One region of the Pseudonocardia sediminis genome, then DNA from elsewhere that is predicted to be linked to it. Evidence: riboswitches for the same ligand, from Rfam matches in the RefSeq annotation. Region 1 holds a riboswitch; each other region holds the start of a gene.

Region 1 (10,333 bases):
GCGTCACGTACCAGCGGGTGCCGACCGAGCGGGCCGCCTCGACGTAGGTGGAGCGCCGGATCCGCAACGTCTCCGCGCGCATCACCCGGGCGAAGTTCGCGACGCTCGCGATGCCCACCGCGATCGCCACGTTGATCGTGCCGAAGCCGAGCGCGGTGATCAGCGCCAGCGACAGCAGGATCGCCGGGATGGCCAGCAGCACGTCGACGAACCGCATCAGCGTCTCGTCCACCCAGCGCCCGACGAACCCGGCCAGCAGGCCGATCAGACCGCCGACGACGAGCGCGACGGCGACCGCGATCACGGTGGCCTGCAACGACAGCGACGCGCCGTGCACGACCCGGGTCCAGACGTCCCGACCCAGGTAGTCGGTGCCGAGCAGGTGTCCGGCGGTGCCCGGGGGCAGCAGCTTGTCGCCGGGGACGCCGATCGTCGGGTCACCGGGGGCGAGCACCGACGGCGCGAACGCCGCGACCAGCACCAGCACCACGTACACGGCCGAGGCGACGAGCCCGGGACGGACGCGCAGGAACCGGCCCAGCCGGGCCGCCCGCTCGCGCGGGGTGGCCGGGACGGGCACGGCGACCGTCGTCCCGGGGGTGGTCCCGTCCGGCGGCGAGGTCTCACGAACCAAGAGTTCGGTCACAGTGCAGCTCCGGTCGCGATACGCGGGTCGAGCACGGGATAGATCAGGTCGACGGCGAGGTTGACCAGCACGAAGACGAACGCGGCGAACACGACGATGCCCTGCACGACCGGGATGTCCTGCACCCCGACCGAGGACACGGTCAACCGACCCAGGCCGGGACGGGTGAACACGGTCTCCACCACGACCGAGCCGGCGAGCAGGTTCCCGACGACGTAGCCGAACACCGTCAGCGCCGGGATCACGGCGTTGCCCAGGGCGTGCCGCAGGTGGACGCCGGCCTCACCGACGCCCTTGGCCCGCGCCGTCGTCACGTAGGGCTCGTCGAGGGCCTGGCTCATGGACTTGGCCAGCACCTGCGCGATCAGCGCGCCGGTGGGCAGGCCGAGGGTGATCGCCGGCAGCACCAGCGCCTCCGGCCCGCGGGCACCGACCGAGGGCAGCAGCCCCAGCCGGAACGAGAACAGCTGCACCAGCATCAGCCCGACCCAGAACACCGGCAGCGACACCGCCAGCGACGGCAGACCCATCAGGACCTGCCGCAGCCAGCGCGACCGGGTGTAGGTCGCGGTCAGTGCGACGGCGGAGCCGAACACGATCGCGACCAGCAGCCCGCACAGCGACATCTGCAGCGTCGACGGCAGCGCCTCGCCGATCGCCGAGCTCACGTCCTGCCCGGTCGCGAACGACCGGCCGAAGTCGCCCTGCAGCGCCGCCCAGAGCTTCGTCCCGTACTGCACGATCAGCGGCTGGTCGAGCCCGTACCGGGCGCGCAGCGCGTCCAGCTCGGCCGGGCTGACCGGCTCACCGTCCCCGCCGGCCGCCATGGTCGCGACGGGGTCGCCGGGCAGCAGGTAGAGCACCACGAACGACACCGTGTACGCCGCCCACAGGACGCCGACGGCGAGCGCGACGCGCCGCAGGAGATAGACCGCCATGGGTTACTCCGACTTCCAGGTGTCGTGGAGCTGGATCCGCGACGACGCGTCGAACGCCACGTCGTGCGCGGCCGGACCGACGCCGAGCGTCGTGGTCAGCTCGACCACCGGGACGTTGAGGCGCTGGGTGATCATCGACTTCTGCGCCTGGTCCACCAGTGCCGTGCGCTGCGCCGGGTCGGTGGCCGCGGCCTGACCGGTGAGCAGGGCGTCCAGCGGGCCGGGCTTCACCCGGTAGAAGTTCGTGCCCCCGGTCCAGTACTGGCTGCGCAGGATGTCCGGGTCGGCGCGGGTCAGGTTGCCCCAGAACGCCGTGAAGTCACCGCTCTGCTGGACCACCGGCGCGTCGGAGATCTGGATCTCCTTGAGCTGGGCGTCGATCCCGACGGCGCGCAGCTGCTGCTGGATCAGCTCCAGCGCGGGCTTCACGGTCGAGAGGTTGTTCGCGAACGTGATCGGCACGGTGAGCCTCTGCCCGTTCTTCACCCGGATCCCGTCCGGCCCGGCCCGCCATCCGGCGGCGTCGAGCACGGTGCCGGCGCGGGCGGCGTCGAACCCGAGCAGCGCGCTGTTGTCCACGTACTCCGGCGTGCTGGAGGCCAGGACGCTGGTTGCGGGCTTGGTCTGGGACGTGAACACCGCGCTCACGACCTCGGGCCGGTTGATCCCGAGCGAGACGGCCTCGCGCACCGCCGGGTCGCTGCCGAGCGGGCTCGCCTGGTTGAACGCGATCCCGAACGGCAGGCCGGGGTTGGCCCGGGCGGGCAGGTCGACCCCGGCCCCGCTCAACGGCGCCTCGTCCTGCGGGCCGATGCTCGCGATCGCGTCGACCTCACCGGACTGCAGGCTGCCGGTGCGCACGCCGGACTCGGGCACGACGCGGAACTCGGCCCGGTCGAGGTAGGCCTCGCCGGGGTGGGTGAACAGCGACGAGCCCCAGTCGTACCCGGCACGCTTGGTCAGGACCGTGGAGTCGTTCTTGGTGTAGCTCTCCAGCACGAACGGGCCGGACCCGATGACGCCGGTGCAGCGCTCGTCGTCGGTCTTCGCGACGCTCGACGGCGCCAGGATCCCGAGGCTGTACGTGGACGTGGCCTGCAGGAACTGCACGTTGGGCTGGGCGAACCGGACGGTGAACGTCGTCGGGCTCGTCACCGTGGTGCCCTGGTAGCCGGAGAGGTAGCCCTTGGGCAGGCTCCCCCGGGCCCCGATCTTCGGCACCCGGTCGAGGTTGGCCTTGACCGCGTTCGCGTCGAGCGTCGTCCCGTCGCTGAACGTGACGCCCGGGCGCAGCGTGAAGTCGTAGGACGTGGCGTCGGCGTTGACCTTCCAGCTGGTGGCCAGCCAGGGCTTGATGTCACCGGTGGCCGGGTCCTGGTCGGTCAGCGAGTCGACGATCTGGCGGACCGAGTAGACGGAGTCGTTGCTGGTCACCTGCTGCGGGTCGGCGCATCCCTGGTCGCTGGAGACGGCGAACGTCAGCGTCCCGCCGGGACGGGGCGGGCCCGCGTCGGCGCCCGCGCCCCCGCTGCCCGAGCCGCACGCGGACAGCGTCAGCGCGGCGGTCGTGGCGAGGGCCGCGACGGCGCATCCCCGCTTCACGACGCCACCGACGAGTCGTGCCGGCGAGGCTCGCCGAACCGCGCGGGTGGAGCGAGGCCGAGGTTGTCGCGCAGCGTGGCGCCGGCGTACTCCGAGCGGAACACCCCGCGGTCGACGAGCCGCGGCACGACCCGGTCGACGAACTCGTCGAGCCCGGACGGGCTCACGTGCGAGCCGACGATGAAGCCGTCGGTGGCCCCGTCGCGGACGTAGCGGTCGATCTCGTCGGCCACCGACTCCGGCGTCCCGACGAACACGGCGCGATCGAACACGTGCTTGACCACCTCTCGCAGGCTCAGGTTCTTCTCCCGGCCCAGCTCGCGCCAGGCGGCCGCGGTGGCGTGTGCGTCCTGGGTCAGCGGAGCACGCCCGCGGATCCACTTGGGCGCGTCCGGGGTGGGGTCGAGGTCGGGCACCGGGCCGTCCGGGTCGACGCGGGACAGGTCGCGGTTCCAGACCATCTCGGCCAGGACGATCGCGGTCTGCGGGTCCACCTGGCGGTGGTGGATCTCGGCGTGGCGGTCCCGGGCCTCGTCGAGGGTGTCGCCGAGGACGACCGCGGCCGACGGGAGGATCTTCACCTCGTCGGGGTTGCGGCCGGCCTTCGCGACGCGGGACTTGACGTCGTCGTAGAACGCCTTGGCCTCGTCGAACTTCTGGTAGCGGGAGAAGATCGCGTCCGAGTGCGCGGCGGCGAAGTCCCGGCCGGACGGCGACTCCCCGGCCTGCAGGATCACCGGGTGCCCCTGCGGGCTGCGCGGGGTGGTGAACCGGCCGGAGACGTCGAACTGCTCGCCGGAGAACGCGAAGTCCCCGACGTCGCCGTCGCGCAGGAACCGGGCGGCGTCCTTGTCGGCGACGACCGCGTCGGAACCCCAGGAGTCCCACAGCCGGCGGACGAGCTCGAGCGTCTCGCGGGCCCGGGAGTAGCGCTGGTGGTGCCCGAGGAACCCGCCGCGCCGGAAGTTCTCGCCGGTGTCGGCGTCCGAGCTGGTCACGACGTTCCAGGCGGCGCGGCCGCCGGAGAGCAGGTCCAGCGTCGCGAACTTGCGCGCCAGCTCGTAGGGCTCGTTGTAGGTGGAGTTGATCGTCCCGGCCAGGCCGATGTGCGAGGTGATCGCGGCCAGCGAGGCGAGCACGGTGAACGTGTCCGGACGCCCGACGACGTCCTGGTCGAAGATCGCGCCCCCGCGGTCGCGCAGGCGCAGGCCCTCGGCGAGGAACAGCAGGTCCAGCTTGCCGCGCTCGGCGGTGCGGGCCCAGTGCGCGAACGAGGCGAAGTCGATGTGGCTCCCGGAGGCGGGGTCGCTCCAGACGGTGTCGTGGTTCACGCCGGGGAAGTACGCCCCGAGGATGATCTGCTTGCGGGTCATGCGGTGCTCCCGGCGGTGGCGTAGCGACTGGCCGGGCGGGAGAGCCCGAACCGCTCGCGCAGGGTGGTGTCGTCGTAGGCGGTGCGGAACGCGCCGCGGCGCTGCAGCTCGGGGACGAGCGCGTCGGCGATTGCGTTCAGGTCGTCGGGGAGGACGCCCGGGCGCAGGCGGAAGCCGTCGAGGCCGGCCTCGTGCCAGGCGACCAGCAGGTCGGCCAGGTCGGACGGGGTGGTGGCGAGGATCGCGGCGTCGGAGCGCAGCGGGTCGCGGGCGTCGAGGCGGGCCAGGCGCTCCTGCGCCGCGGCCTGCGTGTGGTCGAGCAGGACCACCAGGTCGCCGAGGATCCGCAGCGGCTCCCCCTCTCGTCCGACCGCCGCTTCCGCGGCGCGCACGTCACCGATCACCGACGCGACGTCGTCCACGTCCTGCGGGGTCACGAACACGACGTCGGCGGAGCGGGCGGCGAGGCGGTAGGGCACCTCGCGGTGCGCGAGCACGGTGACCAGCGGATGCCCCTGCGGCGGGCGCGGGGTGATCGCGGGCCCGCGGACGTCGAAGTGGTCCCCGGAGAAGTCGATGTAGTGCAGCTTGTCCCGGTCGACGAAGCGGTTGGTGGCGTCGTCGCGGATCTCCGCGTCGTCCTCCCAGCTGTCCCAGAGCCGGCGCGCGACCTCGACGGCGTCCGCGGCCTCGTCGAAGAGCTCCTGCACGACCCGGGCGGTCTCCGGGGTGTCCAGGTGCTCGCGGCGGACGCCGGGCAGGGCGCGACGCCCGAGGTGGCGCGCCTCGTCGGCGCGGGCCGAGACCTGCACCCGCCACCCGGCGCGGCCGAGGCTGTCGTGGTCGAGCGTGGCGAGCGCGTTCGCGACGTGGAACGGCTCGGTGTGCGTCGTGGTGACGGTGGGGACGAGTCCGATCCTGCTGGTCAGGGGCGCGAGCAGGGCCGCGACGAGATGCGCGTCGAGCCGCCCGCGCACCTGGTCGGTGCGCCGGTCGGACTCCGCGAGGTGATCGGTCGACTGCAGTCCGAACCCGTCCTCGATCGTGATCAGGTCGAGCAGGCCGCGCTCGGCGATCGCCGCGAGGTCGGCCCAGTAACGGGCGGTGAACAGCTCACCGGGGCGGGCGTCGGCCTCGCGCCAGGCGGCGGGGTGCCATCCGGCGTCGCTCAGCGCGACGGCGAGACGAAGGTGGTCCGAAGTGGACATGGGTGGTGACCGCTTCCTGCGGCGCGCGGGGCGCCGCCTACTGCGGGTGGTGGGGCCGGTCCGGGGCGGTCAGGCCGGACAGGCCGCGCTGGTGACGCGCAGGAGATCCACGTGACGACGGCAGCGCCCGTGGAAGGAGGCGCGGTCGACGGACGGCACGCGCACCGCGTTTCCGTTCATCGATCCCCCCATCGGTCCCGGCGTGAGCACCCGCACCCGCGGGATGCGGGGGGTTGCTGCGGCGTCGACGAGCCAGGTCTCTCGGCCGCTCTGGATGGTGCGCACCCGTGATCGGGTACTGACACGACTCTAGGTAGCCACTCCCGTCGCCTGTCAACACTTCCGATGAAGAACGTGATGCGCGACGCCCCGGCCCCACGCACTTGACATCGGCGATCACGCGCTCGTAACTTCACCGCCAGGTCATGAGCGCCAGCGTCAAGCCCCGGCTCGCTGGCCGGCAACCCTCCTCCGCGGTGGGGTGCTCCGGGTGAGGACCGGGCCGGCGCGACACCCGCGTGCGGCAAGCGCGGACCCGTCGGCACGTCTGAGGGTCCTGATCGACCCGAGGAACCGCCATGTCCCACGCCCTTGCCACCGCCCCCGCCGCGACCGCCGTGGACCTTCCCTCCGTCGTCGGAGCCGACCTGCAGGTCCCGCTCGTCGACGGCCGCTGCGTGCGCTACGCCAACCTCGACGTCGCCGCGAGCGCGCCCGCCCTGCAGGCCGTCGCCGACGAGGTGAACGCCCTGCTTCCCTGGTACGCGAGCGTCCACCGCGGCGCCGGCTACGCCTCCCAGGTGTGCACCCGCGTGCTGGAGGCGGCCCGGACGACCGTCGCGGAGTTCGTCGGCGCCCGCCCGGGCGACGTCACGGTGTTCACCCGCCACACCACGGACTCGTTGAACCTGCTCGCCTCCTGCGTCCCCGGCCCGGTGCTGACCCTCGACGTGGAGCACCACGCGAACCTGCTGCCCTGGCAGTCCCGGCCCGGTTCGCGGGTGATCGCGGCCCGCGCCGGCGTCGACGCGACGCTCGCCGCCGTCGACGACGCGCTGGCCCGCGGCTCCTTCGCGCTGCTCGCCGTCACCGGTGCCTCCAACGTCACCGGCGAGACGCTCCCGATCGCGCAGGTCGTCGACATCGCCCACGCCTACGGCACCCGCGTCGTCGTCGACGCCGCGCAGACCGCACCGCACCGCCGCATCGACCTCGCCGCCTGGGGCGCGGACTACGTGGCCCTGTCCGGGCACAAGCTCTACGCGCCCTACGGCACGGGCGCCCTCGTCGGGCGCCGGGACTGGCTCGACGAGGCCGCGCCGCACCTGGCCGGCGGCGGTGCCGTCGCCCACGTCGGCATCCACGGGACGACCGCCGAGGCCGCGTGGGCGCCCGCTCCGCACCGGCACGAGGCCGGCACCCCGAACGTCCTCGGCGCCGCCGCGCTCGCGGCGGCCTGCCGGACCCTCGCACCCCTGCTGGACGAGGTCGCCCCCGCCCACGAACGCGCCCTGCTCACCCGCCTCACCGACGGGCTCGACGCGATCGACGGCGTCACGTCGCTGCGCATCTGGAACGACTCCCCGGACCGGGTGGCGGTCGCGAGCTTCGTCGTCGACGGCGTCCCGGCCGGGCTGGTCGCGGCGTACCTGTCGGCCGAGCACGGGATCGGGGTCCGGGACGGCCGCTTCTGCGCGCACCCGCTGCTGGCCCGGCTCGCCGACGGCGGGGACGGGGCCGGCGACGGGAACGCCGTGCGCGCCAGCCTCGGCCTGGGCAGCACCGCCGAGGACGTCGACCGTCTCCTCTCCGCCCTGACCGCGCTCGTCGCCGAGGGGCCCCGCTGGGACTACGCCGTCGTCGACGGCCGGTGGGCGCCGACCCCGGACCCGCGCGACGCCGACCCGCTCGGCCTGGCCGGTCCGGTGGGTACGCAACGCTGCGGCGCAGCGTGATCGACCCCACGAGGGTTGACTCACAGCGCTCGCCTGCACAGGATCAACGGATGCCCGGCGCCCGGAACCTGACGTGCCGTCGTCACGTCGACCTCATGAGGACCGCGGGCTACACCTGTCGTTGACGCCCGCCGTCCGGATCCTGCCGACGGCGACCCCTCCCCCGTCCGATCCCGCGGGAGTCGTGTGTCCGACCCGGGTCACGTCTGCCCGCACGTCCGAGGAGCCTCCATGTCCAGCGCCACCCTGTCCGCTTCCGGTCCGCGAACCGGCTCGCTCGACCTGGAGCCGCTCGGCCCCGGCTTCGGCGCGCTCGTGCACGGCCTCGACCTGGCCACCGCCGACGACACGGTCGTCGCCGACGTGCGTGCCGCGCTCACGGCGCACAAGGTGCTGTTCTTCCGCGGCCAGACCCTCGACCCGGACGCGCAGGTGCGCCTGGGCAACCGGCTCGGGGAGCTGACGGCGTCGCATCCGGTCGTCCCCGGCATCGACGACGCGCACACCGAGATCTACGCCCTCGACAGCGCCGACGACGGCTTCTCCGACGTCTGGCACACCGACGTCACGTTCATGAAGCGCCCGCCGCTGGGCTCGATCCTGCGCGCGGTCACGTTGCCGCCCTCGGGGGGCGACACGAACTGGGCCGACCTGGAGCTCGCCTACGCCTCGCTCTCCCCCGCCGTGCAACGCCTGGCCGACGAGCTCTCCGCCGAGCACGACGGCTTCCGCGACTTCGGCGAGCGCCTCCTGCAGCGCCAGCAGGGCCAGGGCAGCGAGTGGGAGGGCGAGACGGTCACCATGCTGGAGCCGGTCGTGCACCCCGTGGTCCGGGTGCACCCGGAGACCGGCCGCAAGTCGCTGTTCGTGAACCCGGGCTTCACCACCCGCATCGTCGGGGTGTCGGACGCGGAGAGCCGGTACCTGCTGGACCTGTTCTACGCCCACCTCACCAAGCCCGAACACATCGTCCGGCACCGGTGGGCCGAGGGCGACGTCGCGATGTGGGACAACCGCTCGACGGCGCACTACGCGAACCGCGACTACGGCGACGCGCGGCGCGTGATGCACCGCGTAACGCTGCGCGGGGACGGTCCCCTCGGCGTCGAGGTGCTGCGCACCACCGACTTCGGACAGTAGGTTCACCCGATGAAACCACCCCTCCGCACCGTGCGCCTGGTCCTCGCGCTGGTGCTGGCCGTCGCGACGCTGGCCGCGTGCGGCGCGTCCGGCGCGAACGACAGCGTCACCGTCCGGGCCGCACAGTTCCCGTGGAGCGCGGCGAAGCTGACCAACGCCATCCTCGCCGAGGTCGTCGCCGGCCACCCCGGGCTCGGAGTGGGCGAGTTCAAGACCATCCAGGTGGGCCCGGCGACGGCGTGGGCCGGGGCCCAGCGCGGCGACGTCGACCTGCTCTCCGAGGTCGCTATGCCGAACCAGAAGAAGCTCGCGGCCAAGGCCGCGGAGAAGATCGAGATGGTCCACCAGACCTACGGCGGCGCCGAGCAGGGCTGGTACGTGCCGACCTACGCGACGGCGCCGGGCCAGCCGCTGGCCGGCCTGAAGAGCGTCACCCAGCTCAACGACTACGCGGCGGCGCTGGACGGCAAGCTGATCGACTCCGACCCCAGCTTCCTGACCACCGAGCAGAACACGAAGCGTCTCGCCGGCTACAAGCTCAACCTGGAGCAGGTGTCGTCCAGCGAGGCCGCGCAGCTCGCCGAGCTGCGCCGGGCCTACGAGCGGCGCTCGCCGATCCTGGTCTACCTCTACCACCCGCACTACGTGTTCGAAGAGTTCGAGATGACCAAGCTCGACGAACCGACGCCGGCGAAGGACGGCTGCTTCGACACCGGTGACGGCGCCTGCGCCATGCCGGACTACGCGGCCTGGACCGCCGCCAGCAAGGAACTCCAGACATCGGCCCCGCGGTTCGTCTCGATGCTGCAGCGCTTCGAGCTGCCGGTGCCCGACGTCGAGCAGATGTTGAAGCGGGTCGACCTGGACAACGAGGACGTCGAGGAGGTGGCCCGCGACTACGTCGCCCGCCACCCCGAGCTCGTCCGCAAGTGGGTAGGGGCAGCGGCATGAGCACGGTCGACGAGAAGACGGCGACGAACGGGTCGTCGGGCGCCGTGAGGGCGCAGGCCCAGGGTGAGGCGCAGACCCCGATGATCCGGGTCGACCACCTGACGAAGGTGTTCGGCTCCGGGTCCGGCGCCGACGAGGCCGTCAAGCTGGCCGGTGAGGGGGTCGGCCGCAAGGAGATCCAGTCCCGCACCGGCGCGACGCTGGCCGTGAGCGACGTGTCGTTCGACATCGCGCCCGGCGAGCTGTTCGTGATCATGGGCCTCTCCGGGTCCGGCAAGTCCACGCTGGTCCGGCTGCTCAACCGGTTGATCGAGCCCACCTCGGGAACGATCGACGTGGACGGCCGCGACCTCGGCTCGCTCGGCGACGCCGACCTGCGCACGCTGCGCAACGAGCGCATGAGCATGGTGTTCCAGCACTTCGCCCTGCTCCCGCACCGCACCGTCGCGCAGAACGCCGAGTACGGGCTGCAGATCCGCGGGGTCGGCGCCGCCGAACGCCGCAGGACCGCGCAGTGGGC
Region 2 (10,333 bases), 2.9 Mb from region 1:
ACGCACTGCCCGGCGTCGGTCCGGTGACGGCCAAGAAGATCCTCGACTGGCGCACGCAGAACGGGCGGTTCAGCCGCGTCGAGCAGCTGCGCGAGGTCGACGGCATCGGAGAACGCAAGTTCGCGCAGCTCCGCGAGGCGGTGACCGTATGAGCAGCGGGCGCCGCGGTCCCGATGCCGTCCTGGACGACACGGAGGCCGCCCCCGGGGCCCGGCCGGACCTGCGCCTCGTCCCGGCTGCGCTGGCGACGTGGGCCGCGCAGCTGGCCGGACTGCTCGGCGGACCGGCCGGAGGCATCGCCGCGGCCCTGCTCTCCGCGGTCGCCGTGCTGGTGGGACTGATCCGTTCCCGCCTCACCGGCCGTCCCACCCCGTCGAGGTACGGGCTCCTGGCCGCGGGCGGTTGCGCGTTCGCCGCCGCCGTCCTGATCACCGTGCACGCGACCGGGTTGCAGGCGAACCCGGTCCGCGCCGCGGCCGAACGCGGGGCTGCCGCCGAGGTCCGGGTCGTACTGACCGACGACCCGCGCCCGCTGCGCCAGGCCGGGTTCGGGGCCGAGCCCGGTGCGTCCCGGGTACTGGTGCCGGCCGAGCTGGTCTCGGCGACCGCGGGGGATGGGCGGTGGTCGCTCTCCGGTGACGTCCTGCTGCTCACCCCGGCCGAGGGATGGGACCGTCTCCTGCCCGGGCAGGAGGTCTCCGCGCAGGGGCTGCTCGCGCCGGCCCAGCGGTCCGACCTGACGGTGGCGGTCCTGCGGGTGCGCGGCTCCCCGGAGGCGGTCGCCCCGGCGCCGTGGTGGCAGACCGCCGCCGGGACGCTGCGCGACGGCCTGCGCGACGCGGCCGCGCGGGCACTGCCGACGGCCCCGGCCGGCCTGCTCCCGGGCCTCGCGGTGGGCGACGTCCGCAACCAGACCCCGGAGGTCGAGCAGGACTTCCGGACCGCAGGGCTGACCCACCTGACCGCCGTGTCCGGGTCGAATCTCGCGATCGTCGCCGGGGCGGTGCTGCTCCTGCTGCGGCTGTTCCGGGCCGACCCACGGATCGCCGCCGTCCTGGCGGCGCTGGCGATCGTCGGGTTCGTGATCCTGGCGCGGCCGTCACCGTCGGTGCTCCGAGCCGCCGTCATGGGCGGGGTGGTGCTGCTGGCGCTGGCTCTCGGCCGGGCCCGTTCCGCCGTGCCGGCGCTGTCGGCGGCCGTGCTGGTGCTGCTGCTCGTCGACCCCGCGCTCGCCCTCGACGCCGGGTTCGGGCTCTCCGTGCTGGCCACCGGTGCGCTGGTGCTGCTCGCACCGGTCTGGGCGGCGCGGCTGCGCGGACGGGGTGTACCGCCGGGTGCGGCGGAGGCGTTGGTCGTCCCGGCCGCGGCGGCGCTGGCGACGGCGCCGTTGATCGCCGGCCTGAGCGGGCAGGTCAGTCTCGTCTCGGTCGTGGCGAACCTGCTGGTCGTCCCGGCCGTCGCCCCGGCGACGGTGCTCGGCGTGCTGGGTGCGGTCGTCTCGCCGCTCAGCCCGGACGCGGCGCAGGCGTGCGCGTGGCTGGCCGGGCCCGCCGTGCGGTGGCTGGTGTTCGTCGCCGACCACGCGGCCGCCGTCCCGGGTGGCGCGCTGCCGTGGCCGGACGGGCTCGGTGGTGCGCTGCTGCTCACCGGGGTGCTGCTGGTCCTGCTCGCGCTGGGCCGGCGACCGCGGATCCGCGCGTTGCTGCTGGCGGTCCTGCTCGGCCTGCTGCTGGTGCTGGTCCCGACCCGGGTGGTCCCACCGGGGTGGCCACCGGCCGGGTGGAGCGCGGTCGCGTGCGACGTCGGTCAGGGCGACGCGCTGGTGCTCGCCACCGGGACGCCGGGCTGGGTCGTGATGGTCGACACCGGGCCGCAGGACGGTGCCACCGACGCTTGCCTGGACCGCCTCGGCGTGCAGGGGATCGCGCTGCTCGTGCTCAGCCACCTGCACGCCGACCACATCGGCGGCATCAACGGCGCCCTGCGCGACCGTCCGACCTCCGCCGTCGCCGTCGGGCCGGTCCGCGAGCCCCGCTGGGGCCTGCAGAAGGTGGCTGCAGCGGCGGCCACCGCCGGTGCGCCGCTGGTCGGGCTCGCGGCCGGGCGGTCACTGACCTGGCCGGCGCTGCGGATCGACGTACTCGGCCCGCTGCACCCCTCGGAGTACGTCGACCCCGACGACGGCACCGCGGTCAACGACGGCTCGCTGGTGCTGCGCGCGCAGACCCCGGCCGGGAGCGTGCTGCTCACCGGCGACGTGGAGCTGGAGTCGCAGGGCGACCTGCTGAACGCCGGCGTCCCGCTGCAGGCCGACGTTCTCAAGATGCCGCACCACGGCAGCCGCTACAGCTCCGTGCCGTTCCTCAACGCCGTGCGCCCGCGCGCTGCGCTGGTCAGCGTCGGTGCCGGCAACACCTACCGGCATCCGAACCCCGGGATGATGGACGCCCTGACCGGCGCCGGGGTCGTCGTCGCCCGCACCGACCAGTCCGGCGACGTCGCCGTCACCGCCGCGGAGGACTCCGACGGCGACGGCCGCCCGGAGATGGCCCTCGTCGCCCGCGGCGACCCGCAGCCCGCTCCCCGCCGGTCCGGTGGCAGATGACCGCCACCGGACGCGGGAGCGCCCGGCCGGAACGGGTCCGGCCGGGCGCTCCCGTGAGTCGTGCTCGGCGTGGCTCAGGCCAGGTGGGCCAGGGCCTCGCGGACGGCCTTGCTGGTCGACGGCACGGTCGCGGTCGGGCCGACCTCGCCGGACACGGCGTCGAGCGTCTTGAGTCCGTCACCGGTGATCAGCAGGACGGTCTCGGCGTCGGGGTCGATCTTCCCGGCCTCGATCAGCTTCTTCGCGGTCGCGACGGTGACCCCGCCCGCGGTCTCGGCGAACACGCCCTCGGTCTGCGCGAGCAGGCGGATGCCCTCGACCACCTCGGCGTCGGTCACGTGCCCGACCGAACCCCCGGTGCGGCGCACCGAGTCCAGCACGTACGGGCCGTCGGCCGGGTTGCCGATGGCCAGCGAGCGGGCGATCGTGTCCGGCTTGACCGGCTGGATCACGTCGTGACCGGCCTCGAACGCGGTCGCGACCGGCGAGCAGCCCGTGGCCTGTGCACCGAACACGGTGTAGGGGGTCGGCTCGACGAGCCCGAGCTTGCCGAACTCCTGGAAGCCCTTGTCGACCTTGGTCAGCTGCGACCCGGACGCCACCGGCACCACGATCTGCTGCGGCAGGCGCCAGCCGAGCTGCTCGGCGACCTCGTAGCCCAGCGTCTTGGAGCCCTCGGCGTAGTAGGGGCGGACGTTGACGTTGACGAACGCCCACTCCTCGTGCTCGGCCGCGAGCTCGGTGGCGAGGCGGTTGACGTCGTCGTAGTTGCCGTCGACGGCGAGCAGCGTGCCGCCGTACACGGCGGTCGTCGTGATCTTGGCCTGCTCCAGCGAGGACGGGATCAGCACGACCGAATCCCACCCGGCGCGGGCCGCGGCGGCGGCGACGGCGTTGGCCAGGTTCCCGGTCGAGGGGCAGCACAGGACCGTGAAGCCCAGCTCACGGGCAGCGGCCAGGGCGACGGCGACGACGCGGTCCTTGAACGAGTGCGTCGGGTTGCCGGTGTCGTCCTTGACCCAGAGCTTGCGCACGCCCAGCGCGGCGGCGAGCCGGTCGGCCTGGATCAGTCGGGTCAGGCCGGGCTCGGTGTTCGGGTGCTCGGCGACCGTGGTGGGCACCGGCAGCAGGTCCTTGTAGCGCCAGATCGACTTCGGGCCGGCCTCGATGGAGGCGCGGGTGACGTTCGGGAAGTCGTAGGCCACCTCGAGCGGGCCGAAACATCGCGGGCACGCGAACTCGGCGGCGAGGGGGACTTCGTGGCCGCATTCGCGGCAGCTGAGAGCACGAGCGGGGCCCAGGTCGTAGCTGGTGGCCGTCTCGTGGGCAGCAGTGAGTGTCACGTGATCTCCTCATCTGTCCCGCACTGTGCGGGCCGGAGTTGGCACCGTGTTCGTCGACGTCCGGTCACGTGGAGACGTGATCGGGCGGATCGTCGTGCGACGTCGGTTGCCGGGGCTTCAACGGGCCGTTCCCTCTGCCCCTCTGGATGAGCCATATGCAGTTGTGACCACCCGTGATCACACGGAGGCAGCTTGACACTACGACACCGCCGACGACGTTTTCCAGTCGAGAACACCGAACGGGATCCGGGTCACCCGATGTCGGTGTGGTGGGCCACCATGGTCACGTGAGCCCCGCGGCACGTGACGACGGCCCTCCCGCGCAGCTCCAGCTCGTCGTCGGCGAGGAGGAGCTGCTGGCCGAACGCGCCGTCGAGGACATCGTGCGGCGGTGCCGGACGCAGGACCCGGACGTCGAGCTGCGGCGGATCCGCACCTCCGACATCGCCCCGGGCGAGCTGGCCGGCCTGCTCAGCCCGTCGCTGTTCGCCGAGGCGCGGGTGATCGTGCTGATGGCCGCGCACGAGGCGAACAAGGACCTCACCGCGGCCATCGCCGCCTATGCGAAGGACCCCGCGCCGGGGATCGTGCTGGTCGCCCAGCACGCGGGCGGTGCGCGTGGCAAGGCCGTGGTCGACCTGATGCGCAAGGCCGGGGCGGAGACGACCGACTGCGCCCGGATCACCCGCCCCGAGCAGCGGGCGGACTTCGTGCGCGCGGAGGTGCGGAGGCACGGCGGCAGCATCACCCCGGACGCGGTCCCGGTGCTGGTCGAGGCCGTGGGGTCGGACCTGCGCGAGCTCGCCGCCGCGGCCGGTCAGCTGGTGGCCGACACCGGCGGACGGGTCGACGAGCACGGCGTGCGGCAGTACTACCGCGGGCGCGCCGAGTCGACCGGCTTCGCCGTCGCCGACGCCACGATCGCGGGGGACCGCCCGGGCGCGCTGGAGGCCCTGCGCTGGGCACTCGTGATCGGCACCCCGCACGTGCTGATCGCCGACGCCCTGGCCGACGCGGTCCGCACGCTGGCCAAGGTCGGCTCGGCCGGTCGCGGGGACCCGAACCGCCTCGCCGGGGAGCTGGGCATGCCGCCCTGGAAGATCCGCAAGGCCCAGGGCCAGGTCCGCGCCTGGCGTCCGGAGACCCTCGCGGTCGCCGTCGCCGCCACCGCGAGGGTCAACGCCGACGTGAAGGGCGCCTCCCCGGACCCCGCCTACGCCCTGGAACGCGCCGTCCTCGCCGTCCTGGACGCCCGCGCCACCCGCTGATCCGGGAGCTCGGCCCTCGCCTCCGGCGGACCGCCGGGTGCGCCTCGGTCGCGCATCCAGGATCGGCACCACGCCGTTCGCGCTCGGGCACCACGCCGCGCGCGCCCGTCATGCAGACGCGCGCCCGGCGTCGTCGAGCGATCGCGGCCGCGCCCGCGGAACGACGCGGAACGCGCAGTGGAAGACCCGGCGCGCGGCTGGGCAGGGGAACCGGCCGCATGTGCTGGGCAGGGGACCGTCCGCAGGTGGCGGCCCCGGAAACACGACGACGGCGCTGCCCCACGGGAGTGGGCAGCGCCGTCGTCGGGACGTGCGTGAGGGGTTACCTCAGGCGTCGACCTTGTTCAGCCGCTGGGCCATGGCCGACTTGCGGTTGGCGGCCTGGTTGCGGTGGATGACGCCCTTGCCGGCCGCCTTGTCCAGGGCCTTCGCGGCCTTGCGCTGCAGCTCCGGGGCGTTCTCGTCGCCCGAGGCGGCGGCCTCGCGGAAGCGGCGGATCGCGGTCTTGACCGACGACTTGACCGCCTTGTTGCGCTCGCGGCGCTTCTCGTTGGTCTTGACCCGCTTGATCTGGGACTTGATGTTGGCCACGCGTCTGCCTCTGGTCTTCCTGCCTGGTGAGTTCGGCTTTGCTCGAGTTCGTCGTCCGGCTCCGGCGAGGCCGAACGGACAACCGTTCCGGGCGAGCACGCCGAGCGCTCAGCGAGCAATGTTATCCCCCGCCACCGGGTCGTCTCGACCGGGGTGCGGCGGCACCGGGACGGAACCGTCGGGGGCCGTCCCTACGATCATCGCCATGACGGTGGTGTTCGTGCACGGCAACCCCGAGACCGCGGACGTCTGGGGTCCGCTCGTCGAACGTCTGGAGGGCCGCGACGTCGTCCTGCTCTCCCCACCCGGGTTCGGCGCGCCCGTCCCGGACGGCTTCTCCGCGACGATGGACGGCTACCGCGACTGGCTGGTCGCCGAGCTCGAGGAGCTGCGGGCGAGCAGCGGGGCGCCGGTGGACCTGGTCGGGCACGACTGGGGCGGCGGGCACGTCGTCAACGTCGCGATGGCCCGTCCGGACCTGCTGCGCAGCTGGGTCAGCGACATCGTCGGGGTGTTCGACGAGGACTACGTCTGGCACGACCTCGCGCAGGCCTGGCAGACCCCGGAGACCGGCGAGGCGGCGGTCGCGCAGATGGTCGGCGCGCCGGCGGCCGACGCGGCTGCGCGCCTGAGCAGCCGGGGCATGGAGGGCGGGGTGGCCGAGAAGGTCGCCGCCGGGATGAACGCCGCGATGGGGGAGTGCATCCTGACCCTCTACCGCTCGGCCGCGCAGCCCGCCGTCGCACGCCGCGGCGCGGAGCTGGAGAAGGCCGCCGCCCGGCCGGGCCTGTCGCTGCTGGCCACCGAGGACCACATGGTCGGCACCGACCCGCAGCGCCGCCGTGCGGCCGAGCGGGCAGGCGCCCGCACCGTGGTGCTGGAGGGCCTGGGCCACTGGTGGATGACCCAGGACCCGCAGCGTGGCGCGGACGTCCTCACCCGCTTCTGGGATGCGCTGTAGCGCTCAGAACACGCGGTAGGGCAGGAACTTCCCGTTGAGGGTGATCACGCAGCGGTCGCCCTTCGGGTCCTCGACGCGCTGGAGGTCCAGCTCGAAGTCGATCGCGGAGACGATGCCGTCGCCGAACTCCTCGCGGACCAGCTCGGAGATGGTGCCGCCGTAGACCTGCACCATCTCGGTGAGGCGGTAGACGAGCGGGTCGCTGGTGTCGACGGCGTCGGCGCCCCGCTGCGGGGGCAGGGTCAGGGCCTCCACGACGTCGGCGTCGAGGTCGAGCACGGACCCGGCGGACTCGGCCTGCTCCTGCGTGAGGGTCTGCTGCCCGAGCAGGGCCGAGGTCGTCCACTCGGTGGACTTCCCGACCGCTTCGGCGATCTTCTCCCAGCGCAGGCCGAGACGCTTCTTCGCCAGCAGGACGGTGCGGGCGGCCTGGGCGCGGTCGGGGGTCGGGAACGAGGCGACGGACACGGGAACCTCCGGAGGTGGACGCCGGCCGGGCCGGAACCGGGCCGGGCGCAAAGGGGTCGGGACGGGCTCGCGGCGACGCTGCCTCGACACCGACCGGCGGCACGTCCTCGACGTCCGGCCGGAGTCGTGGACCGATCGTGGCCCACCGGCGCGGACGCGACAACGGGAGCGGCCCGGCGACCTCCACACGGCCGGTGATCCCCGGTCCCACGGCTGACCCGGGCCCGTCCCGGCCGACGTGGGACGATGGGGTAGACCCCACGCGAATGGATTTCTGAGTGACGACGTACGCCGACCGCACGTTCACGCCGCCGGAGCGCATCCGGAACTTCTGCATCATCGCCCACATCGACCACGGCAAGTCGACGCTGGCCGACCGCATGTTGCAGGTGACCGGCGTGCTGGAGGCGCGCAACTACCGCGCTCAGTACCTCGACCGCATGGACATCGAGCGCGAGCGCGGCATCACGATCAAGGCGCAGAACGTCCGGCTGCCCTGGACGGTGAAGGACGAGAACGGCCGCGAGCAGGAGACCGTTCTGCACCTGATCGACACCCCCGGCCACGTCGACTTCACCTACGAGGTCTCGCGTGCGCTGGAGGCCTGCGAGGGCGCGATCCTGCTGGTCGACGCCGCGCAGGGGATCGAGGCGCAGACCCTGGCCAACCTCTACCTGGCCATGGAGAAGGACCTCACGATCATCCCGGTCCTGAACAAGATCGACCTGCCGGCCGCGGACCCGGACCGCTACGCGGCCGAGATCTCCCACATCATCGGGTGCGAGCCGACCGACGTCCTGCGCGTCAGCGCGAAGACCGGTGACGGCGTCGAGGCGCTGCTCGACGAGGTCGTCCGCCTGGTCCCGGCGCCGGTCGGCGACCCGGACGGCCCCGCTCGCGCGATGATCTTCGACTCGGTCTACGACACCTACCGCGGCGTCGTGACCTACGTCCGCGTCGTCGACGGCACCCTGAAGCCGCGCGAGCGGATCAAGATGATGTCCACCGGCGCGGTGCACGAGCTGCTCGAGATCGGCATCGTCTCCCCGGACCAGAAGCCCTCCGACGGCCTCGGCGTCGGCGAGGTGGGCTACCTGATCACCGGTGTGAAGGACGTCCGCCAGTCCAAGGTCGGCGACACGGTGACCTCGCAGCGCAACAGCGCCACGACGCCGCTCACCGGCTACCGCGAGCCCCGTCCGATGGTCTACTCCGGGCTGTTCCCGGTGGACGGCTCGCAGTACCCGGACCTGCGCGACGCGCTCGACAAGCTGCTGCTCAACGACGCCGCGCTCACCTACGAGCCGGAGACCTCGGCCGCGCTCGGGTTCGGCTTCCGCTGCGGCTTCCTGGGCCTGCTGCACATGGAGATCACCCGGGACCGCCTCGAGCGTGAGTACGACCTGGACCTGATCTCGACCGCGCCGAACGTCGTCTACCGGGTCGTCACCGACGACGGCAACGACCTGACCGTGACCAACCCGTCGGACTGGCCCGCGGGCAAGGTCGGCGAGGTCTACGAGCCGGTCGTCAAGATCACGATCTTGGCGCCGTCGGAGTTCGTCGGCACGATCATGGAGCTGTGCCAGAGCCGGCGCGGCGTGCTCGGCGGGATGGACTACCTGTCCGAGACCCGGGTCGAGCTGCGCTACACGATGCCGCTCGGTGAGATCATCTTCGACTTCTTCGACGCCCTGAAGTCGCGCACCCGCGGCTACGCCAGCCTCGACTACGAGGAGGCCGGCGACCAGGTGGCTGACCTGGTGAAGGTCGACATCCTGCTGCAGGGCGAGGCCGTGGACGCGTTCTCGGCGATCGTGCACAAGGACTTCGCCTACAACTACGGCACGACGATGGCCTCGAAGCTGCGTGAGCTGATCCCGCGTCAGAACTTCGAGGTGCCGATCCAGGCGGCGGTCGGTGCGCGGATCATCGCCCGGGAGACGATCCGGGCGATCCGCAAGGACGTGCTCGCCAAGTGCTACGGCGGCGACATCAGCCGGAAGCGCAAGCTGCTGGAGAAGCAGAAGGAGGGCAAGAAGCGGATGAAGACGATCGGGCGGGTCGACGTCCCGCAGGAGGCCTTCGTGGCCGCGCTGTCCACCGGTGGCGGACAGGCGAGCGAGAAGCCGAAGAAGTAGGGGAGGGGCGGGGGCCGGTCACGGCCGGTCCCCGCCGGGGTGTCAGCTGCGGTGCGAGCGCGGGCCGGGGATGCCCCCGCCGGGCACCGTGGAGACGTGCTCGGCCACCGGCCGGGTGCCGGTGCGCGGGCCGAGCATGCGCTGCACGCGGCCGCACACGGACTCGACGACGCCGCGGCCCTCGGCGGCGAGGTGCACCACCACCCGGCGTCGGTCCAGCGGGTCCGCGGACCGGTAGGCCAGCCGCAGGCTGACCAGGCGGTCGACGATCCGGGTGGCGGTCGGGGCGGGGAGCGCGGTGTGGCCGGCGATCTCGCCCATGCTGCGGCCGGTGCCGCGGGCGAGCATCAGCAGCACGCGCCAGCCGTCGCGGCTGACGTCCGCCGCGGCGGGGTTCGTGGACAGGGCGGTGGCCACAGCGTGGTCGACGCGATCCAGGAACTCGACGACACCTGCGGCTCCAGGCGCCGGCGCGGTCGAGACCGCACCCGGCGCCCGGCGACTGTAGGGCTCAGACACGATGACGGACTGTACTTGTCATCTGTCCGAAATCCGAAGGTGTCCTGCGGAAATCGTGCTGCAGCGCCGGACGGTCGTCACACTGCGCTGACGAACAGTGCGCCGACCAGCGATTTCGTGGACCGACACCGCCATCACGACTACATCACACCCCGATCTCGTAACGGATCAGTGCAGGTGCTCGATCCGCACGCTTCCTCTCAGCGGGTAAGGACGATCTTCCCGGCCGTCTTCCCGTCCAGCATCGCGGCGAAGGCGTCCTTGGCCTGGTCCATCGGCACCTCGGTCCCGATCTCCGGGGCGATCCCGGCGGTGGCGACGAACGACATCAGGTTGGCGAGCTCCTCGCGGGTGCCCATCGTCGACCCGACGACGCGCAGCTGCAGGAAGAACAGCCGCTGCAGGTCCGCACCGGGGTTCGGGCCGCTGGTGGAGCC
Region 3 (10,333 bases), 4.3 Mb from region 1:
CCTCGTTCCAGTCGACGTGGAACGCGCTCGAACCCTCGGCCGGTCCGGCTCTGGCCGAGGCTGCGGACTCCGGTGCGCGGGTGATCGTCAAGGAGGCGTTCGCGAACGGCCGGCTCGCCCCGGGCGGCGACGACGGCACGGCGGCGGCACGCGCGGCGGCCGACCTCGCGGACCGGCTGGACGTGCCGCTCGACCGGCTCGCCGTGGCCGCGGTGCTGACCCGTCCGTGGGCCGGGCACGTGCTGCTCGGGCCGGTCGGGACCGCCCAGCTGGCGAGCAACGTCGCCGCCGTCGACGTCGTGCTCCCGGACGGGATCGACGACGAGCTGGACGCTCTGGCCGAGCCCGCGCAGCAGTACTGGGCCACCCGTTCGGGACGTCCCTGGTCGTGAGCGGTCCGGTGTGGCGTGACCGGTTACCGGGCAGCTCGTTTACCCTCACGTCACCCCACGGACGGTCGCCCGACGCCCACCATCCCCGTTGACGTTCATCGGAGGAGGTCGAACGGCCGGACTTGCGCGAAGGAGCCCGGACATGACCGTTGGACGTCACACGGCCTGGACGGCCGACGACGACCCGGCGACCCAGAAGATCGCCCGCGTCGAGGCCGCTCCCGCCCACGCTCCTGCCCCCGTTCCGGCGGGTGCCGTCCCGGATGCCGCGCCGCACCTGTCGCTCGTCCGCGGCAACTCGATCCTGCGGGTCGCGCTCGGGATCGCCGCCGTCCTGGTGATCGCCCACTTCACCGCCATGGCGATCGGCTACGGCACCCCCGGGTTCGAGATCCCGCAGGCGATCCGGCTCGGCGGCGAGCTGAACATCGCGACCTGGTTCAGCTCCGCGCTGCACCTGGTCAACGCCGGCCTGCTCGCGCTGATCGCGGCGAACTCGGTGCGCACGGAGCGTCTGCGCTGGACCGTGCTGGCCCTGGCGGTGCTCGTCGTGTCGATGGACGAGGTGTCGGCCAACCACGAGCAGGTCGGCTACATCCTGCACAACGTGCTCGGGACCAGCGGGTTCCTCACCTACGCCTGGATCATCCCGGCGATGGTGCTGGTCGCGGCCGTCGCACTGTGGTGCGGACCGATGGTGCTGCGCCGCCCGGGCGGGCGCCTGATCGCACTCGCCGCGCTGGTCTTCGTCGGCGGCGCGGTCGGGATGGAGGCCGTCGAGGGCTGGTGGTTCGACGCCACCGGGCAGACCGACGACCTCGTCTACCTCGTCCTCGGCGGGCTCGAGGAGGCGATGGAGATGCTCGGCATCATCATCGCCACGGCCGGTCTGCTCCGGATGGCCGGAGGCAGCGGACTGCGCCTGGCCGGGACGTTCACCGACCACTCCTGACCGATCCCCACTTTCTGGGATGGGCATGCCGGTGCCCGTCCGGCACCGTTCCCCTCGGGCCGATCAGGCCATCCGACCAGCGGAGACGAGGAGAAGCATGAACAACCACATCGGTCCGGCCTGGATCCTGAACGGGATCATGAACACGCCGGGTGCACTGGCCCTGGTCGACGGCCGGCTGTCGTTCACCGGCGACGAGGGTGTCGTCTTCGACGAGCCGGTCGACGCCGTCAGCGGGGTGACGTTTCCCTGGTACTACTTCTCCGGCGGGTTCAAGGCGACGGTCGGCGGCACCCGGTACCGGATCTCGCTGACCCGCCCGAACGGTGCGCCCGCGTCGTTGAGCCGGTCGGTGGCCGAGCTGGTCGGTCCCGAGCTGATCTCGGCCGCCGGGTCGATCGGCGACGTGACGTCCGGGCGTCGCGAGGGCAAGATCTGGAAGTCGCTCCTCCTCGACGGAGCGGGTGCGTCGCACCGGTCCTGAGACGGCGCCGTCCGTGCTCAGGGAGCCGTCGTCACGGCCGTCGCGGCGATCCCGGCGACCTTCGCGGCGGCGGCGGTCCGGCCGACCGGTTCAGCCTGCGCGTTCACCATGGTGGTTCCGTCCCTCATGGACACGTAGTGCTGACCGGTCCACCGGACGCCGCGGAGCGCCCGACGAGAGCTGGTCAACTCCGAGATGTTCCCGGTCCCGTAGGTGTCGACGAGGGTCTTGAGCCTCCGTCCTCGGGATTCGTCGGCCATGTCGACCGACGCGACGGCGACGACGGCGACTGCCTGCCGACGGTCGGTCACCTGGAGGAGGACGCGGTACATCGCAGCGCATCGATTCGCGGCGAAGTAGCTCCTCACCTGCCCGTAGGACAGTCGTGCGCAGTCGTCGTCCGACGACGTCGAGAGGACCTCGACGCGGAGGTTCTGATCGGTCAAACGCCGGACGAGAGCCGTGGTGTCGCGGTCGCGTGCCTTCGACTGGGTCTTACCGGTCCCGGATCTTCCGGCGGCACCGCTGCTTCCGGCAGACGACCCGATCGCGCCGCCGTTGATCCCGATTCCGACGACCACGGCGAGGATCACGGCGAGGACACCGGAACTCTTGATCCACCGACCGTCCGGTCCGCGCGGTTGATTCCGCCCACTCACCAAGATCCTCCGCGGTCGACGTCGCCGCGGCTCGATCGTGTGGAGAGGTTTCTCCATGCCGCACGGGTGATGCGTCGTCGATTCGGTACGGAGCGTTACCCCGACGGTGTGGATCGGTGCCGTCGCCACCGGCGCAGCGGGATGATCGATCTGTGAGGTGCGATCGGTGCCACGGGTGGCACCGATCGTCACCCACAGATCGATCATGACGGCGCCGGCGAGGACATCGGGAGCTGCCGGTCCACGCGAGGAGCCGGGCGGGGACGGGCCCGTCGGAGCACACTCGCTCCATGGCGACGGTCCGCACGGCCTCCCGCGCGGTGCTCGTCGTCGCGGCGTTCCTGGCCGTGGCCGCGGCGTGCAGCCGGCTGTCCGCCACGGAGGCTCCCGAGCCGGCGCCGGCGGGCGGGCCCACCGCGGTCGACGCGGCGTTCGTCCAGCACATGCTGCCGCACCACCGGCGGGCGATCGAGGTCGGTGAGCTGGCCGCGGCCCGGGGCACCGACCCTCGCGTGCGGGCCTTCGGGCGGCGGATCGTCGCCGAGCAGACACCCGAGGAGCAGCGGCTCACCAGCTGGGTCACCGAGCTCGGCCTCACCCCGCAGTCCGGGGACGCGACGGCGGCCGCCGGCTGGATCGACGATGCGACGCTCGCCCGTCTGACGGCGGCACCGGCGGCGGAGTTCGACCGCGACGTGCTGCTGGCGTCGGCCGACAGCGAGACGGGGGCCGCGGAGATGTCGCGCCTCGAGCTCGACGGTGGGACGTTCGGCCCGGCCCGCGAGCTGGCGACGTCGATCTCCACCGCGCCCACCGGCGAACTCCCGGAGCTGCGCCGCCTGGCCGCCGACCTGCCGGGATCGTGAGCGCGCTCAGGCCGGCGGGAGCCCGATCGTCCAGCCGGTGACGTCACGCAGGGCGATCTGCCAGCAGGCGGGTTCCTGGTAGGCGGGCACCGCGTTGTGCACGGGCGCGATCAGGGCGTCGGTGAAGTAGATCCAGTGGATGTCCTTCATCGGGATGTCCCGGCCGGGGGTGTCGTCGTTGCGCTCCTCGGCCATCTGGTCGAACATCGAGGCCATCGCCTGGGCGGACTCGTTGTGCGGGTCGTCCCGGGTCAGGTCGCGCAGCTGCTCGCCGAGACGGTGAAGCCAGGCCGTCGGGTGCACGGCGTTGCCGAACACGAGCCCGGCCGATGTGGCCACCGTCAGCGGGACGCTGTTGCCCTCGTCGCGGTAGGCGATGGAGAGCACCGACTGGAGGTAGCTCGGTGCGCTCAGCTCCGGGATCGTGACGACGCGTTGGGCGTCGGTCATTCCTGCCGGGCTGTCCGCATTCACCGTCATGCACTCACGGTAGGCAGCCGTTGCGCCGGGAGATACCGCCACCTGTCGGTGCGACGAGAATCGATCAGAGCAGGGACGGCCAGGTGAGCGCCGCCCCGCCCCAGGTCGCGCCCCCGCCGAACGCGGAGAGCACGACCCTGTCGCCCCCACGGAGCGTGGCCGCGGCCTGCGACAACGCCAGCGGGATCGACGCGGCGGCGGTGTTGCCGACGTGTTCGAGGTTGCTCACCGCCCGCTCGCGCGGCAGCCCGAGCCGGTCGCAGACGGCGTCCAGGATCCGCTGGTTGGCCTGGTGCCCGACGAACCGGTCGACGTCGCCGACGCCCCAGCCCACCCGGTCCATGACGGTCCGCGCGGACTCGGTCATCCGCGCCACCGCCTGCCGGTAGACAGCCTGGCCCTGCATCGCGAACGGGGTCGCCGCGTCCGGGACGATGATCAGGTCTTCGCCGTCACCGTCGCTGCCCATCTCCAGGGCCAGCACCTCGCCCGCCTCGCCCGGGGTCCCGGCGCGGAGGACGACCGCCCCGGCTCCGTCGCCGAACAGGAACGCCGTGGCCCGGTCCTCGGGGTCGACGAGCGTGGAGAACGTGTCCGCCGCGATCAGCAGCACCGAGCCGGCCTGCCCGGCGGTGATCATCGCGCTCGCGGTGGCCAGGCCGTAGAGGAAGCCGGAGCACACGGCGTTGAGGTCGAAGGCGGGCACGGTGCCGAGCCCGATCCGGGTCGCCACCGCCGGTGCCGTGGCCGGGACCGGGTGGTCCGGGGTGCTCGTGGCCACGACGACCATGTCCACCGCCGAGACCCCGGCCGACTTCAGGGCGAGCGTCCCGGCCTCGACGGCCAGGTCGGAGGTGCTCGTCCCGCCCCGGACGATGTGACGTGACCCGATACCGCTGCGTGTCCGGATCCACTCGTCGGTGGTGTCCAGACGTGCAGCGAGGTCGTGGTTCGTCACGACGTCCGGTGGCAGGCTGTGACCGATGCCGGTCAGTACGGCCGCGCGAGATGGCATGTACGGGACCCGCGTCCTGTCGTAGGTGTGAACCCACTGTAGTTCGCGGTGCGGTTACCGCCCGGTTCGATTTCAGGACGTGACGAGTCTCGTGCTCACCGTGGGCGGCGCCCGGAACAGGTCCAGCACCGGGCATCGCGCGTCGACCTCGGCGAGGAGCCGGACGTAGTCCTCCGCCGGCGCCGGTCCCTGCGGGTGGACCGCGATCCGGACGTCGTCGAGGCCGGGCCGGACGGTGCCCTCCAGTCCGAAGAACCCACGGACGTCGAGCTCGCCCTCGACGTCCACGCGGACGTCGTCGAGCGGGATCCCGAGAGCCGAGGCCTGGTACCGGTACGTCGCGATCTGCGACGAGACCAGCGCGGCCAGCGCCAGCTCGACCGGGTTCAGCGATCCGCCCAGGTCGACGGGCTCGTCGGGCGCGCCGGACTCGCGCCGGATCCGGACGCCGTCGGCACCGGAGCCGGTGGCGAGGAACGAGATCCGGGCGTTGGCCGCGTCCTGGTCGATCTCGGCGACGGCGGCGTCGAGCAGGGTCGCCGGGTCGACGACGGGGGCGCTCATCGATCGTCCTCCGGCTGCTCGACCACGGTCAGGTGCGGGGTGCGGGCGAGCGCCCGGCGGGCCATCGCGAGCTCCTGCGCGACCTCGGCGGTGATCAGCTCGGCGTGCAGGCCCCGATCCTCCGGGGAGTGCGGGGCGAGCGCACGGTGACGGGCGACGAGCGCCTCGAGGCTGTCGAGCAGGCGGTCGCCGACGGCCGAGCGGCGCTGGGACCGGGACGGTGCGGGCGTGCGGAGTGGGGCGGTGGCAGGTGTGGACATGCGGATGCTCCGGAAGGTGCGAGGGATCGGGACGCGTCGGCGGCCACGGGGCCGCGAGGCATCACCGACAGAGCGCCGCTCCGGTCCGGCAGAGGTCGACGTGGCGACGCCTGCACCAGATCGACTTCGACCACACCGACACCGCGAGGGCGTCGTTCGCCGGGGTCTTCACGTCGGTCTCCCATCGGTCCCGGCGGTAGCACCCACGTGTGCGGGTTGCTGCGGCGTCGTCGATCCGGGTCTCTCGGCCGCTCAGGATGGCAAGTCCCCAGCAAACCCGGTGCGGAGGCGGAGTGTCAAGGAGACGGTGGCCGGGCCACGTCACTCCCCTGACGACGAACGGACCGCCAGGGGCCTGGCGCATCACTCGTCTGCCGAGTTGGTGACGGTGGGCGATGAAGAGCCGAGGTCGTACTCCTCCGATCGTGGTGATCATGACCACCGCCGGGATAGTCTGCTGCCGTTCCGGCCGAACCGATCTTCCCCACGGCCCGCGACGTCCCGGCCCGGTGTCCCCCGCACCGAGCGGCCGGCCCCCACCCCGGGAGTCCCATGACCCTGCCGCAGGGCACCCGGCCCGGTCGGCGACCGCCCGGGCCGCCCGTCGTGGCGGGGCTGCTGGCCGGGACCGCGGTCGCGGTGGTCGGGCTCGGTCTGCTCTCGATCCAGGTCGCCGAGTCGCGGACGGGGCTGCGGGCCTGGTGGCCGGGGGTCGCCCCGGCGACGGTGGCGGTCGCGGTGGCCGCGGGCGGGTGCGGGCGGTGGCGCGCGCCGTCCGGTGCCCGCCGGGCCGCCCTGATGGCGGCGGTCCTGCTCACGGTGGGGGTCGCCGGGGCGGTGCTGCGGCTGCTGGTCGGTCGCCCGCCGGAGGTGGTCGTCGGGTGGGCGCTCGGGGACGTCGTGCAGGCGGCCACCGCCGGGCTCCTGCTCGCGGGACGGTTGCGTCTGCGCTCGCTCCCCGACCTGGGGCGGCTGCTGCTCGCGGCGGCGGCCGGCGCGCTCGTCGCGGCGGCCGTCATGACCCCGACCGCGCCGCCGCCGCTGTCCGACGAGCCCGTGCAGCTGTTCTGGTCGCTCGTCGCGTCGCGGTCGGCGGCGGTCCTGCTGCTGGTGCCGCTGGTGATGGCGTTTCCGCCGCGCCGCCGGCGGCGCCACCCGGCCGAGGCCGCCGGCCTGTGGGTGCTCGCGGTCGGGACGACCGTCGCGGCGTTCGCCCCGGGCCAGACCTGGCCGCTGGCGTTCCTGCCGCTGGCCGTCCTGGTCGGGACCGGGCTGCGGCTCGGCCCCCGGACCGTCGGCTGGCAGGTGCTGGTGGTCGGGCTGCTGGTGGCGCTACTGACGGTGCACGGCGGCGGCCCGTTCGCGGCCGCGGCCGTCTCGTCCCCGTACGCACCGCTCGCCCTGGTCCAGACGTTCCTCGTGGTGTGCGTGTTCGCCGTGCTCGTGGTGACGCTGACGGTGGCCCAGCGCGACGCCGCCCTGCGCGCACTCGCCGACCGGCTGGAGTTCGACCGGGCCGTCCTGGAGACCGTCGACGCCGGGGTCCTGGCCTGCGACGCCGACGGCCGGATCGTGCTGCGCAACCCGGCGCACCGCAGGATCACCGGCGTCGCCGACGACGAGCCGGTCGACCCGGACGTCCTGGCGCAGCGCCTGTCGGTGTCCGAACCGGACGGTCCCGTCCCGCCGTCGCGGACGCCGTTGCGTCGCGCCCTGGCCGGGGAGGTCCTGACCGGACTGCAGCTGCGGATCGAGCCGCCGGGCGAGCCGCACCACCAGGTCGTCGCGCACGCCCGCCCGATCACCGCGGGCGACGGACGCCTGCTGGGGGCCGTCGCCACGTTCACCGACGTCACCGGGGAACGCGTCGTGCAGGCCCGGCTGCAGGCCGCCGTCACGTTCCAGGACGCGGTCCTCGCGGCCAGCCCGGACATCATCTTCATCGCCGACGCCGGCACCCACGCCGTCCTCTGGGCCTCGCGCTCGGTGGAGACGATGCTCGGGTTCACCCCGGAGCAGGTGCTCGACCTCGACCGCCGCGACGGGCCCAGCCTGGTGCACCCGGAGGACCGCCCCGCGCTGCACGCCGCGAACGAGGCCGCGACCCGCCTGCTCGACGGCGACGTCCAGCCGCTGCGGGTGCGGGTGCGCGACGGGTCCGGGAGCCACCGTTGGCTCTCCCGCCGGGTCACCCCCTTCACCCGGGACCCGCAGGGACGGGTCACCGAGCTGCTCGGCGTCTCCCGCGACATCACCGACGTCGTCGAGTCCGAGCAGCGGATGGCCCACGCCGCCACCCACGATCCGCTGACCGGGCTGGTCAACCGGCGCGCGCTCGGCGACCGGCTGACCGAGGTGATCGACCGGGCCCGCGACGGAGCGCAGACACCGGTGCTGTTCTGCGACCTCGACGGGTTCAAGACCGTCAACGACACGCACGGGCACGCCGCGGGCGACGCGCTCCTGGTCGTGACGGCGCAGCGGATCGCCGGGGTGCTGCGCGGCGGCGACACGCTGGCCCGCACCGGCGGGGACGAGTTCGTGGTCGTGCTGGAAGCGCCGCCCCGCGAGCGCGACGGTGCCCGCAGCGCCGCGGACTCGGCGGCGGAGGCGTTGCGCCGCGCCCGCAGCGTGGCCCGGCGGATCGCCGAGTCGCTGGCGCAGCCGATGGACGTCCACGGCACGCTGCACGTCGTCACGGTCTCGATCGGGATCGCGCTGGCCCGCCGCGGGCTCGACGCCGAGGCGGTCCTGCGCGACGCGGACACCGCGATGTACCGGGCGAAGTCCGCCGGACGCAACCGCCACCACGTCTACGAGGTCGCCCCGCCGGAACGGGGTCTCCCGCGCGGGCGCGAGTGAGCCCGTCTCACCAGCCGGCGTCGACCCTCCGGGGGAGGTCGACCGTCCCGACGCGCTGCCCGGGAACGGCGACGGTGGGCACCGCGGCAGGGACGGTGACGACGTCGAACAGGGCACCCACACCACCGGGACCGACGCCGTCGCAGTCCTCGCTCACGGTGCCCCGGGTGCCGGTGTGCCCGCGCAACAGCGCGTGCACGGCGTCGGCGCTGCCGATCTGACCGAAGTCGCCGCGGTAGTGGTAGGCCAGCAGCACCCCGCCGGGGCGCAGCCGCTCCAGCAGGCGGGCCACCCCGACCCGCAGCGTCACCGGCTCCCAGTAGTAGAGGACGTCGGTGCAGACGATCAGGTCGAACGTGCCCTCGGGCATCGCGCCGGGCAGCGTGCGGGTCTCGAACGTCGCCGACGGCACCCGGGTGCGGGCGCGCGCCACGGCCGCGTCGCTGATGTCGACGCCGACGAGCTCGTCGGTCACCCCGGCCAGGCGCTCGCTGAGGTCGCCCTCGCCGCAGCCGACCTCGAGCACCCGCCCGAAGCGCCGTCCGGCCAGCGCGTCGAGGACCCGGTCGTACTTCTGCTGCTCGTAGGCGTTCCCGTCGATCCCGTAGGGGTTCGCGCTGCGGTAGAGGCGGTCGTGGCAGCCCTTGCCCCAGCCCGGCTGCCAGATCCAGGCCGTGCCCGCCCATCGCGGGTCGGCGTCGTCGCGCCCGGCCCGGGCCAGCGCCCGCACCGGGGTGGCGGCGGCCCGCACGGACCCGCTGAGCGTCCGGCGGACGGCCCGCCGGGCGAGGTCGACGGGAGAGGTACGGGGCGGGGAGCCGGCCATCGAGGTCTCCTGGAGGGATGTCGGGGGACGGTCACCGGCCGTCCTGCGTCATCCCCTCATCGAGTCGATCTCGTCGTCCCGTTACGGGTTCCGAGCGCCGATCGTCCGAATCGGTGAACCGTGGTCTACTTGATCCCGCGTGCCGCCTTCTCCTCGCCGAGGCGCAGGACCTGGACCTGGTCGCCGATCTGCAGGTAGTCGAAGTAGCCCTTGGCCTGGGCGTCCGGCACGTGGATGCAGCCCGCCGAGGAGCGGTTCGGGTCACCGCTGTGGAAGGCGATCCCGCCGTCGTTGAAGAACACCGACCACGGCATGGGCGCGGGGTCGCCGTTGGGCAGCCGCGACTCCTGGCTCTTGTGGTCGGCCTCCTTGCGGTAGACCCGCAGCGAGTGGCCGATCGGGGTCTCCTGGCCGTTGCCGCCCGAGGAGATCTTGATCGGGCCGCTCATGATCTTGCCGTCCTTGAACAGCCAGGACTGCTGGGAGTCGAGGTCGACGCAGGCCTTCGCCGTCGCGGTGCAGGGGGTCCCGGCGACCAGCGGCTCGGCGCGGTTCTTCTCCGCCGCCGGTGAGTCCGCGGCGGCCGAGCCGGCCAGCGCCACGCCGGCCGCGGCGACCAGACTGAGCACGCCCGCGACCACCCGGCGGTTGAGTCGGGTGCCTGCCTGCCGATTGCTGCTCATTGCTAGCGCTCCTCGCCGTTCGCGCGACGCCCACCGGGGAGGAGTGGGCGGTCTGCGGGTCTCGTCCGTAGGACGTCCGGACCCCGCGCGGGGTTGCGTCGTGAAAGTGATCAATATTCGGCTGCGTGACCGCTCCGTCGCGGTCCGTCACAGTTGAAGTCCGCCCTACAGTCTGCACCGGCCCGCGGCTGGACCGTACGGCGGGGGAGGCTGCGTCCGAATGCTCACGATCGTGCATCCGTCACCCGGAAGCGGGATCATCCCCACCACTGCGTGTGGCTCTCGCAAAG

What was found. A riboswitch is a leader RNA that binds a small molecule or an ion and turns the genes downstream of it on or off. The one in region 1 is predicted to bind S-adenosylmethionine.
Region 2: it holds a riboswitch for S-adenosylmethionine, as region 1 does, so the genes downstream of both, thrC (threonine synthase) here and EV383_RS09030 (aminotransferase class V-fold PLP-dependent enzyme) in region 1, are expected to answer to the same signal.
Region 3: it holds a riboswitch for S-adenosylmethionine, as region 1 does, so the genes downstream of both, EV383_RS29285 (hypothetical protein) here and EV383_RS09030 (aminotransferase class V-fold PLP-dependent enzyme) in region 1, are expected to answer to the same signal.

Annotation. Positions count from the first base shown of each region.
Region 1 covers NZ_SHKL01000001.1:1,906,877-1,917,209, reverse strand. The annotation lists gene EV383_RS09060 (ABC transporter permease) at 1-541, opposite strand, end outside; gene EV383_RS09055 (ABC transporter permease) at 643-1,584, opposite strand; gene EV383_RS09050 (ABC transporter substrate-binding protein) at 1,588-3,186, opposite strand; gene EV383_RS09045 (NtaA/DmoA family FMN-dependent monooxygenase) at 3,183-4,559, opposite strand; gene EV383_RS09040 (LLM class flavin-dependent oxidoreductase) at 4,556-5,767, opposite strand; SAM riboswitch class I at 5,953-6,048, opposite strand; SAM riboswitch class IV at 6,189-6,303, shown strand; gene EV383_RS09030 (aminotransferase class V-fold PLP-dependent enzyme) at 6,346-7,722, shown strand; gene EV383_RS09025 (TauD/TfdA dioxygenase family protein) at 7,954-8,862, shown strand; gene EV383_RS09020 (glycine betaine ABC transporter substrate-binding protein) at 8,872-9,813, shown strand; gene EV383_RS09015 (quaternary amine ABC transporter ATP-binding protein) at 9,810-10,333, shown strand, end outside.
Region 2 covers NZ_SHKL01000001.1:4,804,900-4,815,232, reverse strand. The annotation lists gene EV383_RS22530 (ComEA family DNA-binding protein) at 1-152, shown strand, start outside; gene EV383_RS22525 (DNA internalization-related competence protein ComEC/Rec2) at 149-2,605, shown strand; gene thrC (threonine synthase) at 2,680-3,948, opposite strand; SAM riboswitch class I at 3,955-4,101, opposite strand; gene holA (DNA polymerase III subunit delta) at 4,236-5,216, shown strand; gene rpsT (30S ribosomal protein S20) at 5,544-5,807, opposite strand; gene EV383_RS22505 (alpha/beta fold hydrolase) at 6,013-6,768, shown strand; gene cynS (cyanase) at 6,772-7,236, opposite strand; gene lepA (translation elongation factor 4) at 7,515-9,377, shown strand; gene EV383_RS31800 (MarR family winged helix-turn-helix transcriptional regulator) at 9,420-9,896, opposite strand; gene EV383_RS22485 (quinone oxidoreductase family protein) at 10,097-10,333, opposite strand, start outside.
Region 3 covers NZ_SHKL01000001.1:6,248,049-6,258,381, reverse strand. The annotation lists gene EV383_RS29325 (aldo/keto reductase) at 1-392, shown strand, start outside; gene EV383_RS29320 (hypothetical protein) at 535-1,344, shown strand; gene EV383_RS29315 (hypothetical protein) at 1,442-1,828, shown strand; gene EV383_RS29310 (hypothetical protein) at 1,846-2,421, opposite strand; gene EV383_RS29305 (DUF305 domain-containing protein) at 2,778-3,353, shown strand; gene EV383_RS29300 (hypothetical protein) at 3,360-3,833, opposite strand; gene EV383_RS29295 (beta-ketoacyl-ACP synthase III) at 3,898-4,848, opposite strand; gene EV383_RS29290 (OsmC family protein) at 4,921-5,412, opposite strand; gene EV383_RS29285 (hypothetical protein) at 5,409-5,672, opposite strand; SAM riboswitch class I at 5,851-5,936, opposite strand; gene EV383_RS29280 (diguanylate cyclase domain-containing protein) at 6,225-8,534, shown strand; gene EV383_RS29275 (class I SAM-dependent DNA methyltransferase) at 8,542-9,360, opposite strand; gene EV383_RS29270 (L,D-transpeptidase) at 9,486-10,043, opposite strand.